4 regions of the Litoribrevibacter euphylliae genome follow, and region 1 is predicted to be linked to each of the others. Evidence: predicted binding sites of a transcription regulator. Region 1 holds the regulator's gene; each other region holds the start of a gene.

Region 1 (3,139 bases):
TGACTAAGCCTTTCTTGCCTGCAGATACTATTAAAAAGTCTCTGTTTCTAGGATTACTCTGGGGATGGCTTCCTTGCGGCCTTGTCTATAGCACGCTTGTTTTGGCCTCAGCGAACGCGTCCCCTACGAGTTCGGCGATGGTTATGGCTGCATTCGGTTTAGGTACTCTACCGACAATGCTGGCAACAGGGCTTCTGGCATCACAATTAAGCAACATCATACGAAATAAAAACGTACGTAATCTTGCTGCCATTATGATGATCCTGATGGGCGCTTGGATTATCTGGGGCAACAGTCAGCACTTACTTGGTCACGGTGATCATTCGAGCCATAACAACCATATGAACCATAGTAGCCATTCAAACCACGGTGACCATACAAACCATAGTGACCATGAAAATCATGATTCCAGCAACACCAGTAATCATGAAGGCCATTCGATGCATGACCACAGTGCCATGCAAACGGAATCACAGGTAGATCACTCTACGATGGATCACTCTCAAATGGATCACTCCGGTATGAACCGCTCACAGATGGATCATACTGATATGTCGTCAGACACTAGGAAACAGGATCACTCTCATATGGATCATTCAGAGATGGACCACTCTAAAATGAACCACTGAGTATTTAAAACTACATCACTTAGTAACACCTATACTGTAGATTATTAAGGTAGGGATTTATCACGTTAGAACGAAGCCATATCACATGCTGACCTTTTGGTTACTTTTCTGTAAACGCACCATAAACGTGCTTTAAAGAATGGAGAAGCTGTGATATAAATTGGCAAACTTAATCGGACACTGAACTATGCCTCAGAACAAATTTTCCAGCGTCAAAGGATGCGGTACCGCAGTTAGCTGCCAGGATTGCTCCCTAAGCTCACTTTGTCTACCACTGTCACTTCACGAACAAGACATTGACCGTTTAGACGCCATCATCAAACGAGGACGACCGTACCAAAAGGGTCAGACCCTATGGCGCCAAGGTGACGATTTTCACTCAGTTCTAGCCATCCGTTCAGGCAGCGTGAAGAGTTTTATTACCAGCCCGTCCGGTGAAGAACAAATTGTCGGTTTCCATTTTGCCGGTGAAATGATTGGCCTTAACGGACTATTCAATAAGAAATATCCAATTACTACCGTTGCACTAGAGACAACCACGGTATGTGATATTCCATACGACAGTTTGGATGCACTTGCTGATGATCTCCCCGAACTTAGAGATCAGGTTCTTCAGAGCATGAGCCAAGAAATTTCCGAAGACCAGCAAATGATGTTACTGCTTAGTAAGAAAACATCCGAACAACGCTTGGCTACCTTCTTGGTGTCTGTATCGGAACGTTTCCATCGTCGTGGTTATTCTGCATCTCGTTTCCGTTTGACCATGTCCAGAAACGATCTAGGTAACTTCCTTGGTCTTGCGGTAGAAACCGTTAGCCGTATTTTCAGTAAGTTCCAGCAAAAAGAACTTATTCGCTTCCTAGACAGCAGCCGTGATATTGAACTGATTGATATCGCAGGCCTATACGAACTGGCAGACCTTCAAGACGGTACCGCCAGCGCATGTGGCAAGCGAGTCGTCGGCTAATATATTTTCTTTCATTAACCAAAAGGCCCAGCAAATGCTGGGCCTTTTGGTTTCTGTGATTACATCATTAACTGGTAACAGGTTCCGTTACGACTTCATAACAAGGTACGTATTTACTACCCGGTAATTTCATACGTTTTTGATGAACAAACGAAGCCAGCAAAGTATCCAACTTCTTCATCAAATTAGATTCACCGTGCAATTTAAACGGACCGTACTTATGGATTTCAGAAATCCCCTGCTCCTTTACATTACCCGCCACAATTCCAGACATCGCTCGTCGTAATTGAGAGGCCAATATGTGCGGTGGCAAATCGGTATCCAAACTCAATTCCGACATGGTTTTGTGAGTTGGAGTAAAAGGCTCCTGAAAAATAGAATCGATTTCTAGCATCCAATTAAAATAGTATGCATCTTTACGATCCTTTCGGTTTGCCTTCACTTCAGACATGCGCGAACGCAACTCAATTGCGACTTTTTCCGGGTCATCAATGATGATCTCATAAAGCGCTTGCGCCTCAGGCCCTAAGGTATCGCCAATAAACGCGTCTATTTGCTGAAAATAATCCGCCGACTCTTTCGGAGCAGTGAAATAAACAGGAATCTCAGCACCGTGCTTATTCCCCATTAAGACACCAAGCAGATACAAAATTTCTTCTGCGGTGCCAGCACCACCAGGAAAGACCACAATACCGTGCCCTAACCTAACGAACGCCTCTAAACGTTTTTCGATATCAGGGAGAATAATTAATTCATTTACGATTGGATTAGGTGATTCCGCTGCTATGATGCCCGGCTCGGTTAGCCCAATGTAGCGAGGGTGTTTTATCCGCTGTTTTACATGCGCCACACTGGCGCCTTTCATTGGCCCCTTCATTGCGCCTGGCCCACAGCCAGTACAAATATCAAAGCCTCTCAAACCTAATTGATAACCCACTTCCTTAGTGTAATCGTATTCATGTTCACTGATGGAGTGTCCACCCCAACAAACAATGATATTGGGATCAACCCGAGCTTGTAGCGCATTAGCTTGGCGAAGCGTGTGAAAAACAGCTTCGGTGACCATAGGCCCACAGCCAATTTCATTCAACGCGTCTAAGTCCAGCTGGCTACTTAAATGAATAATGTCTCGCAGTACCGAGAACAAATTTTCCTTCACCCCTTGGATCATTTTTCCATCAACAAAGGCTCTTGCTGGGGCATTTTGTACCGCAATACATGCACCACGAGCTTGAGGAACAATGCTGATTTCAAAGTCTAAATACTGGTTTTCCAATTGCTCAATATCGTCGTTATCAATTCCGCTGTTCATTACAGCCAACGAACAACGCCGAAACATTTCGTAAAGCTTACCTTTGTTTAATCCACTGAGTTTATTAATTTCTTTGATAGACAGAACGTCCAAGCTGCCGACTGGCGACAATACTGAATAATCAATTACTTCTGATGGCATATCGCACTCCTTGCCAGTAATTCCATTTATAATTCTAGTTGAGGATCAAGAGATTTAATTCTTTACTCCCCGATATTTTCCACTCTCTCG
Region 2 (3,139 bases), on a different contig from region 1:
CGGAGAGCAAGTGGCAGGTCCAAGCTGTGGAAAACTAAAGGTAGCAATCACAACATCAACCAAGTGTGACTAATCACTTACATGGAAACCTCATAAATACGGAGATACAACAATGAACTCAAATCTTAGTCCTTACGGTGCATTACTAATGCGCGTGTCACTGGGATGTGTACTGGTAGCACACAGCCTTTACCTGAAACTCATGGTATTTACCCTAGCCGGCACGGCCGGATATTTTGAATCAATCGGCTTACCAAGCTGGTTTGCTTATGCCGTCTTCTTTATTGAAGCCCTTACGGGCATTACATTAATTGTGGGCTACAAGACACGATTGTCAGCCGCATTAGTGACACCTATTTTACTCGGCGCAACGTGGGCCCACGCGGGGAACGGTTGGCTATTTACTGCAGAGAACGGTGGCTGGGAATATCCTCTGTTTCTCGCTCTCATCGCAGCCGCCGTAGCACTCATTGGGCCGGGAGCATACGCTTTAGAATCCAACAAAGATAATTTGATGGACGAGTTGAACGGCCTGAAATTGCAATCCACTAACTGAGGGGGATCCTTGTGTCTAATCACTCTCCCTACTCAGACTACCAAGTGAATCAGCCATGGCTTCCCTTTTCTGAAGTGCTATTGGATTGGGATGAATCTTTTCATCAGCTGATGCTCAATGACCGCCTGCGAATGCAGGCGTATGAACAGGCCATCAAAGAGACGGTAAAACCAGGGGATGTCGTTGTCGACTTAGGAGCCGGTACCGGCATCCTAAGTCAGTGGGCTCTTGAAGCTGGGGCCAGTAAGGTCTACGCCATTGAATTAGATGCAAGCATTCTGAATATTGCAGAACAATCACTGGCTAAAACCCAATTTGCCGACCGCTTTATCGCCATCAACAAACTCTCTTACGATGTAACGCTGCCGGAGCGGGTTGATGTCTTGATTTCAGAAATCTTAGGCAATATCGCAGATAATGAAGACTTCCAGCCGATCATTAGCGATGCAATAGCCCGTTTCCTGAAACCAGAGGGCAAGTGCCTGCCCAAAGACGCCTGTTCTTATATTGCACCTGTTACGTCTGAAAGTGCCCACGAAGCCATTCGACAAGGAGCAATTAAAACCCTTAATCCAAGCTACAAACTCGAAAAACTGATGGCACAAAAAGCCATCAATAATCGCTTCAATCTCTACTATGATACAGTACTTTTGGCCTCTTCCCGCCTCAGTAAACCGCAGGCTTTGCAGCGGTATGACGGTGATTGGAGCCAATCATCCAGTTATCACAAGTCACGATCTTTTGTGGTTGAAAAAGACGCCGTTCTGACAGGCTTTCAATGCTACTTTGTAGCGACGTTGAGTGACAATGTCAGCCTTGATATTTCTGGTGACTGTTTAACGGAAAGAAGCTGTTCAGACAGCTGGAAACACGCTTACCTTCCGATTGAACACCGCATAGAAGTACAAAAAGGCGACATTATTTCTCTGAGTTTTAGTCGTTACTATCCAAAAGATAAGTGCACCTTAGCCTTCCGCCAGTTTTATCGTTGGAAAGGAACGGTCATGCGTGAGGGTAACGCGGTTGCCAGCTTTGACCAATGCATGGACGAAGGGGTGTTTAATCCTGCCAGATAAAACCTTAACTACAAAAACACTCACCCTAATCACTTTGGCGCTGTGTCCTGCAGCGCCAAAGCTTATCTACGGCGATCACCTCAAGAATTTCTAACACCTTGTTATTCATCGGATATACTTAACATTAGAACAAGCAAATTCCCAGCTGATTTCTGACATACATCAATACCTAAGAACCCGACACTTGCGATGATCAAAACATGACACTAGCTGTCTGTTACCACATCAATCTTTAGGAGGTGGCTTATGGATTTGGATCATGTAAAAACGAAGTTACTCGAACAAAAAGAGCAAATAGAACGGCGAGTAAATGCCATCAGTAGTGACTTGAACCGCTCTGAGCCTATGAGCCAGGACTTTAGCGAGCAGGCCACAGAGCAGGAAAATCTAGACGTCCTGCACGCCTTAGAACATGAAGGCAAAGAAGAGCTCATTCTTATTAACCAAGCCCTAGCCCGTCTCCAAAGTGGAGAATATGGATTATGTCGTGAATGCGGCGAAGAAATTAATCCCGCTCGACTGGATGCCCTTCCTTTTGTTACCACCTGTATTAGCTGTGCAGAATAATACAAACTTTGTGTGAACCCTAAGGCTGTTCTAGAGTTAGATAATTAACTCCGACAGTGCAGAATCAAACTCGGTCCTATGCCCTTCAGGTGAGCAGCCTTATGACTTCGGTTCCCTACAAACCAGATCATGTTCCACAACTCACGCCCTGTCTAACGGTTGAAGCGCCGGAAGAAGCCATCAGCTTTTACGAGTTGGCGTTTGGCTTTGAGAGAATCGGCGAACCCATCGTACGAAATGGCTTAGCAGTATTTGCTGAAATGTACTGTCTTGAAGCTCGCATCATGCTTCAACGCCAAGGCAGTTTCAGTAGCCCATCGCAAACGCCTAATTCCTCTGAGATTCAACAAGGCATTGGTTTGTATATTTATGTACCCAACATTGAAATGCACTATTCCCGTGCAACCTCCTGTGGCGCAACCATACTCTCCGAAGTTTTGGATACTTTCTGGGGGGATCGAATTTACACAGTTAAGGATCTGGACGGTTATCTCTGGACATTTGCTCAACATGTGACAGAACCTCAAATTACCGAAGAAGAGATTTCCAATTCTGGACTGATTCTTGAGGAAGATGAGCTGGATAGTCTGGATGAATAACGCTGAAAAGCCTCTTAACAGATATGAAACGACCGAAATCGATCAAACAATTGAATATTCAACAATTGTTTTACAGACATAAAAAAGCCCACCTATAGTGGGCCAAAAGCGTGATAACGCAAAAGCGGAATATCTGCCCCAATAATCGAGGTTAAAGCAGATTCGAGAGCAACAACACGCCTAAAATATCGCGTGTTGGCAAAGAACGACGGTGACAGTAATAAATCTTAAACTCATCACCGCGGAAACGACTCTTGGTAAAATGAAGCCCTTTAAAGTTGTATAAGAAATTACACTTCTCATAAACAAACTTCATGATGCCTTTCAATACATTAGACTCA
Region 3 (3,139 bases), on a different contig from region 1:
GTAATGCCTTGGCTTTCAGCGGCTTCGGCCATGCCGTTGATACCGATGGTAAGAAATTGCTTGTTCAGGCTGATGAAGCCGGAGTCATAGACCGGTAGCATGCCATGTTCCTGATATTCTTCCATCAAAGTACGGTAGGCCATCTGATACTTTTGAATCTTTTCCACTTCCGCTTTTAAGTCACGACCATCCTGCTCCAACCGATTCATATTCAGGGTGATGACGTTGATGGAACCGGTAGAAACCCCACCAGCACCTAAGGTGTAAGAGAAGGTGTTGTCGGTGATTTCGTTACGCAGTCGGCAGCAGGAGGCCAAAGAATCGGCACTGTCCGATTGATAAATAAAGAAGCTGTTGCCGTCGGCCATTTGTTCGGCACAGAAACGGCTGAACTCGGTATCCCGACATTGGCCTTGGCCGGTCAGCATCGCTGCAGTAACAACCGGGAAGGTGAGAATGGCCTTCTTGCGTTCCTCATTAAACCAACTCATAAAGAAACGCTGCAGCGCATCCACCGATTGCCATTGAGGTTTGCGCATTTCACCCTGCTTATCCGGGGGAAACACAAAGTCACCAAACATGGAGTCGAAGTAATATTGATCGTAAATGGAGATGTTCCAAAACACGCTTTGATAACCGCGTGCTGCCGCCGGCTGATTCAGCGCATAGACCACATGCTGCAGATGATTGGCGATGGCTTTGGGGTGATCTTGCAGATAATTCTCACCATAGTCCTGACGGGCAAAGTGATCGAAGTAAGTGAGAAACTCCACGGTGGCGACCGCCCCAGCAAATTGAGCGCTGACCGCAAAGACCAGATTCACAAAAGAACCGCAGAAGGATTCGAGGTGTTTCGGCGCACCGGATTCGCCGCCCAAACCTTTCAGGCCGTCTAATAAAAACGGGTACATGGTGATGGAGGTACAGTAAGGCTTGAGACTGGTTTCATCGTGAACATAAATCTCATGTGCTTCGATCTGACGTTCGTATTCCTCGGCCAGTTCATCACCAAAGAGCTGCCCGATTTGTTGCTTCACCTTCGCTCGATTGATCTGAATGATGGCGTCCTTCATTAATTCAGCTTCCAGTGTGGCGATATTCTTGTGCGTAACGTTGGCGTTGGCGTCCACTTTTGAGCCTTCCGCCGCGTTATTGGCGTGAATATAAGACTCGATGAAATCCAACTTGTCGGTGATTTGTGCTGAATTAAGCCGAAGCATATGAAACTCCTTGCTGATGGGTAAATGTGTTAAGTGTCTGTGTCGTGTGAAGGTTGTTTTGAGACGAGTTTTGAAGCATGTTTTGTTGCGAGCTTGACGAGGCGTTTTGTTGAAACCAATGCGTACGGTCTTGCCAGAGCTCGCCGTCTTTTAATTCGATAAAACGTTGGTTGGTGATTGTGCTGTCTAAGCCGCCTAAGGTTTCGATCCAGGGGCCGAGTTTGACGAAATCGAGATGGGCTCTGAGTGAACGAGCAACATGATTGCCGCCCGTGTATAAACAGGTGGTTAGCCCTTGTGCTTTGGCGAGTTTAAGTTTGTTGGTCAGTGCCTGTCGATTCCATTCGCCACCGAGAAATACCACGGCGGATATCAATCCTTGATATTGCGACAGATAAGCCAGAAAGGCGTCATCGGTCAGCGCATTCCCACTCTCGGCATCCCAGGTGTGTTCGCTGTGACATCCCGCGCAGGCGAATGGGCAGCCATGAATGGTAAACGCCAGGGAAATGTGGTGTGGCAATTCCTGAAACACCACATCAGGCGCCGAACAGTTAAAAGCATTGGGTGATTCGTGCTCTGTGATGTCATCAAGATTAAGCAGAGAAACAGATAAAGGAGGGTTCTGAGCGTCTTTCACTGTGTCCGGCGTGGTGTCCATGACAATATCCATATGGTTAGTGTGTCTATATGTAGTGGCTATTTATTTTTATAGGTACTATATGTAGTGTGTCTTGGTTTCGCTAGGCGAGTTTATTGATCTGGATCAAGAGTTGAAATGGCAAAAGAGGACGGCTTGGCAAGGAAGTTGTTTGTCTAAATCAGCACGAAATATGGGGAAAAGCCGGGATGACTGGCATCCCGAAGCAAGGGTGAGTGTCAGAATGAGATGAATGTGTTGGACGCATTCATTGATGCTTTAGATTGCACGTTATTGTTTGAGGTGGGACGTTGCAATTTGAGAGAGCCGGGTGATTTCTGCCCAGTTTTGTTGCTCGATTAACGGACTCGGACACACCCAGCTACCACCGACCGCCATGGCTGTGTCTAACGACAAATAAGCGCCTGCATTTTCGGCGTTAATACCACCGGTAGGACAGAAGCTCAGTTCTGGAAAGGGCGCTGCGAGCGCTTTGAGCATGGGAATGCCGCCCGCTTGCTCGGCGGGGAAAAACTTCACTTCATTGATGTTGTGTTCTAAAGCCAGCATGGCATTGGACGCATTGGCAATACCTGGCACAAAGGGAACTGGGCTGTCTTGCGCGTAATGAGCCAGCGTTTTGGTGATGCCGGGGCTGATCAAGAATTCCGCGCCCATATCCAGGCAGAGCTCGAATTGACGTTCGTTGATGACAGTGCCAGCGCCAACACAGGCTTCGGGTACTTCTTGTTTGATCAGTTTAATGGCTTCCAGCCCGTGTTCGGTGCGCAAGGTAATCTCCAGAAAGGGAATACCACCGGCCACCAGTGCCTGTGCTAACGGCACCGCGTGCGCCAGATCATTGATGACAATGACAGGCAAGATAGGCTTTTGATCGGGGCTGTAGTTTTCTATCAGTTGTTTAAATGAATTCATACGCTTCCCTTCTATCCTTGTTCTTCCCATTGAATGCTGATTGCGCCCTGGCTGGTTGGTCCGACCGAATGACGGAAGACACTGAACAGCTCGCGTCCGATGCCGGTGACATGACCACTTGGCGGTTGCGCAAAAGGGCGGGTACTGAGGTCGCTGTTGGTCACTTTGAGTTCGCCAGTATGGCAGTTGAGCTCCACCATATCGCCTTCTTCAATCTGGCTGATGGCACCCAGCTGCATGGCTTCCGGACAAACGTGTAGCGCCGCCGGGACTTTCCCCGATGCGCCGGATAAGCGCCCATCAGTGACTAATGCCACTTTCTGGCCGCGATCTTGTAGCACGC
Region 4 (3,139 bases), on a different contig from region 1:
TCCATGTCGTCATAACAGCCCATCGGCTCATCGATGCCGAAAGTACGCATGAAACCGGCAACTGCTGAAGCCATACAATGACGTGCGTTTGGTTCAATGTTGTTGGATAGGAAACCGGCTTTCATCAACTTGGACGCTGCATAACCTTCCCAAACTGTCCACTGACCAGAACCGAACATACCGATGGCTTCCGGCCCTTTCTCTTTCAAGGTCTTCTTGAACTTTTCTTCCATGATATCGAAGGCTTCATCCCAAGATATCGGCTCGAAGTCTCCGTTTTTATGGAACTTACCGTTCTTCTTACGCAATAGCGGAGTGGTCAGACGATCCTTTCCGTACATGATCTTGGATAAGAAGTAGCCTTTCACACAACTCAAGCCTTTGTTTACTTCAGACTTGATATCACCGTGTGTTGCAACCACCTTACCTTGTTTAGTTGCAACGTGAATGCTGCAACCGGTTCCACAGAATCGGCACGGTGCCTTCGACCACTTCAGCTCGGTTTCCTTCGAACTGGTGATCACATTACTTGCCTGTGTTGGCAAGCTAATACCAGCAGCCGCGGCTGCAGTTGCTGCAGCTTGTGCCTTGATATAATCACGACGAGTTAATTTCATTTTTCACCCCTCAAGCTATTGCTGAGAATCACATTAATAATTCGTTAGTAATAATTAGAAATCGTTATTCTGTTTCATCATCGACTTGGTGATAGACCAAAGACACATTCACCACGCCGGAAATATCTTTCAGCTGATCGATGATCGTTACCATGCCTCGTTCGGTTTGGTGCTCGACCACAACAACCATTTTTCCTTGATCATCATCAATGCCACGGATTTCTGCTCCTTCGATGTCACTGATGACGGACTTAATCTGGCAATGATGTTCTTGCTTAAACTGCACTATCACACTCGAAATGTGATATTCCCCCTCCAGAGAATCTATGTACTGCTCAGGTGATCGCATACTTTGCTTTCACTCCTTTTTGTTGTTTTATAGCTTCTTGTGCATTCGTCGTTGAAGCGCCGTTTGCACTCAAGCTTTCCTCTGCCTTCTCTACTATTCCAATGGCATTGGTTGGACACACAGATACACAAGCACCACAGCCTGTGCAGGCATCAACATCAATCTTTGGAACGGGAGTAGCAGAGGAGAGATACTTCATTTGAATGGCACGAACATCACATGCGTCTTTGCAGCTTTGGCAAACAACACCTTGATAGGCCATGCAAACGCCATCAAAAGTCACAGACACTTGGTTAGCGGTTTCAGCAATAACCGCCGTCAAATGCCATGGGGGTTCATCAGTCGCTTTAAAAACAGGCTCAGGGCACACATCCACACATTCAGCGCAGAAGGTGCATTCACCCTTCTGAAAATCGACTGTCGGAAAGCCACCATCCCCTTTCTTGATCACACCTTCAGGACACTGATCAACACACTTTGCACAGCGAGAGCAAAGATCAGTGAAGTCCTCCATTGCAATCATCCAAGGCATACGAATCGGCTCAAGAGGCGCTTTAGCACCTGAAGAAATTCGACCTCGGAACAGTGAACGGCGGGAGATATCCATCTTAGGCTCCTGGCGGCCCCATCAAGATCTGACTGATCCACACCACAAACCCATAAGCCCCTACAATAGCGACCGAAAGTACTGGGAATAACACCACAGTTAAGAACAGGAACATGTTCCTTTCTTCGTTTTTTTCAATCTCGTCCATAGTTCCTCACCTTCTCTTTTTGTATGCGTTTCGTTTTACACGCGTTTCTTTTGCATGGAAGTACATACAAATTCATACTAGCTAGGATTTAAATATTCTGTAGAAAGACTCTATGCTTATTGTGGATATACTTAGTTGACTGAGATCAACTACAAAGGAATTACTCTTATGAGCCATACAAAATTCTTCGTTTTTACTGCTTTTTTGGCGACTTCACTAACCGCGTGCAAACACATGGACAATTCAGACTCTACACCAGCACCTTCCTTAACCTGGCAATCCATATACAAGTCACACCAATGCTCAATTCGCCAACCGCAAGTTCGGCTGATGCACATCGACGAAGGCGAGACCTTGTATCTTGACGAAATGGAGCAATTACGCAGACGTGTCATCGGACAACAAGTACAACCCAAAGAAATTGAGGAAGAACAATCGGTGTTGTTAATCGCAATGGGTCAAAAAAGTAGCGGTGGCTATGCCGTGAATGTGGACGCCATTCACCTCACTGAAACCGGCCTCACCGTTCGAGCGAACTGGATTACTCCGCCTCCCGGCAGCATGACGACCTCAGCATTGACCAGCCCTTGCGCAATTCTGACACTGGATAAGAAATTCACGAAAGATGAAATTAAAGATATGACGGTGACAGTGGTGGATCGAAAAGGGAAAGCCGTGCTGTCGAATGCGAAGGCCGCCCACTAACCGAGCCATAACGTCCTTTTACGAACTTTCCAAACGCCCAATGCACTAAATTAATGCAGGTAATTACCAAATCTAACTGTACGCACCATTATTTTTCATTATCATGGCGCCCTTATAAGTGTGATGAGCTTTAAAACAGCAGAATTCACGGCTCCGTTGGCTGTGGCACAGTATTCGCTTAATAAAGGCATCGCACACAGGTTTGGATGAACATGCGTTTCAGAAAGATCCTATCCGGCATGATCAACCTCCTGCATAACTACTATCTGACTCGATAATGACCTACCCGATATTCGTGCATGCAAAGCAACTGTGATGGCTGTCCTGTTAGCTGTGATGGATGATTGTAATAAGGGGATAGGTCGAATATGACTAAGGTTTAACATGACTAGAGTGACCCGCCAAAAAGTAACCTTTACTAATTCTGATAACCTTCGTCTTGATGGCATGCTTGAAAGCCCTGAAAATCCGAAAGCCTATGCCTTGTTTGCCCACTGCTTTACCTGTTCCAAAACCAGTGTTGCTGCCAGCCGTATTGGTCGAGAACTGGCGTTACGTGGTGTTGCAGTACTTCGCTTTGACTTCACTGGTTTAGGCAGCAGTGAAGGTGATTTTGCCAACACCAACTTTTCTTCAAACATTGAAGATTTAGTGGCTGCCGCTCGCTTTCTTGAAACAGAATACAAAGCCCCTTCGATCATGATCGGACACAG

Evidence for each region. Region 1 encodes FNR, which switches genes on or off when oxygen is low (the NO sensors DNR and NnrR bind a similar motif). Its sites were predicted from a motif close to TTGATNTANATCAA; they were not measured.
Region 2: the regulator FNR is predicted to act here: its motif matches at 1,785-1,798, upstream of ACFOEK_RS01345 (TraR/DksA family transcriptional regulator).
Region 3: the regulator FNR is predicted to act here: its motif matches at 1,977-1,990, upstream of nrdG (anaerobic ribonucleoside-triphosphate reductase activating protein).
Region 4: the regulator FNR is predicted to act here: its motif matches at 1,857-1,870, upstream of napE (periplasmic nitrate reductase, NapE protein).

Annotation. Positions count from the first base shown of each region.
Region 1 is NZ_JBHRSZ010000004.1:312,578-315,716, reverse strand. Features, by position in the region: gene ACFOEK_RS08890 (sulfite exporter TauE/SafE family protein) at 1-629, shown strand, start outside; gene fnr (fumarate/nitrate reduction transcriptional regulator Fnr) at 817-1,596, shown strand; gene ppnN (nucleotide 5'-monophosphate nucleosidase PpnN) at 1,664-3,049, opposite strand; gene ACFOEK_RS08875 (hypothetical protein) at 3,112-3,139, opposite strand, start outside.
Region 2 is NZ_JBHRSZ010000001.1:326,618-329,756, reverse strand. Features, by position in the region: gene ACFOEK_RS01360 (Rieske (2Fe-2S) protein) at 1-73, shown strand, start outside; gene ACFOEK_RS01355 (DoxX family protein) at 113-556, shown strand; gene ACFOEK_RS01350 (50S ribosomal protein L11 methyltransferase) at 568-1,632, shown strand; gene ACFOEK_RS01345 (TraR/DksA family transcriptional regulator) at 1,879-2,199, shown strand; gene ACFOEK_RS01340 (VOC family protein) at 2,301-2,798, shown strand; gene ACFOEK_RS01335 (DUF2156 domain-containing protein) at 2,950-3,139, opposite strand, start outside.
Region 3 is NZ_JBHRSZ010000005.1:167,415-170,553, reverse strand. Features, by position in the region: gene nrdD (anaerobic ribonucleoside-triphosphate reductase) at 1-1,220, opposite strand, end outside; gene nrdG (anaerobic ribonucleoside-triphosphate reductase activating protein) at 1,207-1,881, opposite strand; gene ACFOEK_RS13535 (bifunctional 4-hydroxy-2-oxoglutarate aldolase/2-dehydro-3-deoxy-phosphogluconate aldolase) at 2,152-2,796, opposite strand; gene edd (phosphogluconate dehydratase) at 2,808-3,139, opposite strand, start outside.
Region 4 is NZ_JBHRSZ010000001.1:235,285-238,423, reverse strand. Features, by position in the region: gene napA (nitrate reductase catalytic subunit NapA) at 1-617, opposite strand, end outside; gene ACFOEK_RS00960 (chaperone NapD) at 682-966, opposite strand; gene napF (ferredoxin-type protein NapF) at 953-1,573, opposite strand; gene napE (periplasmic nitrate reductase, NapE protein) at 1,575-1,721, opposite strand; gene ACFOEK_RS00945 (protease complex subunit PrcB family protein) at 1,890-2,426, shown strand; gene ACFOEK_RS00940 (alpha/beta hydrolase family protein) at 2,811-3,139, shown strand, end outside.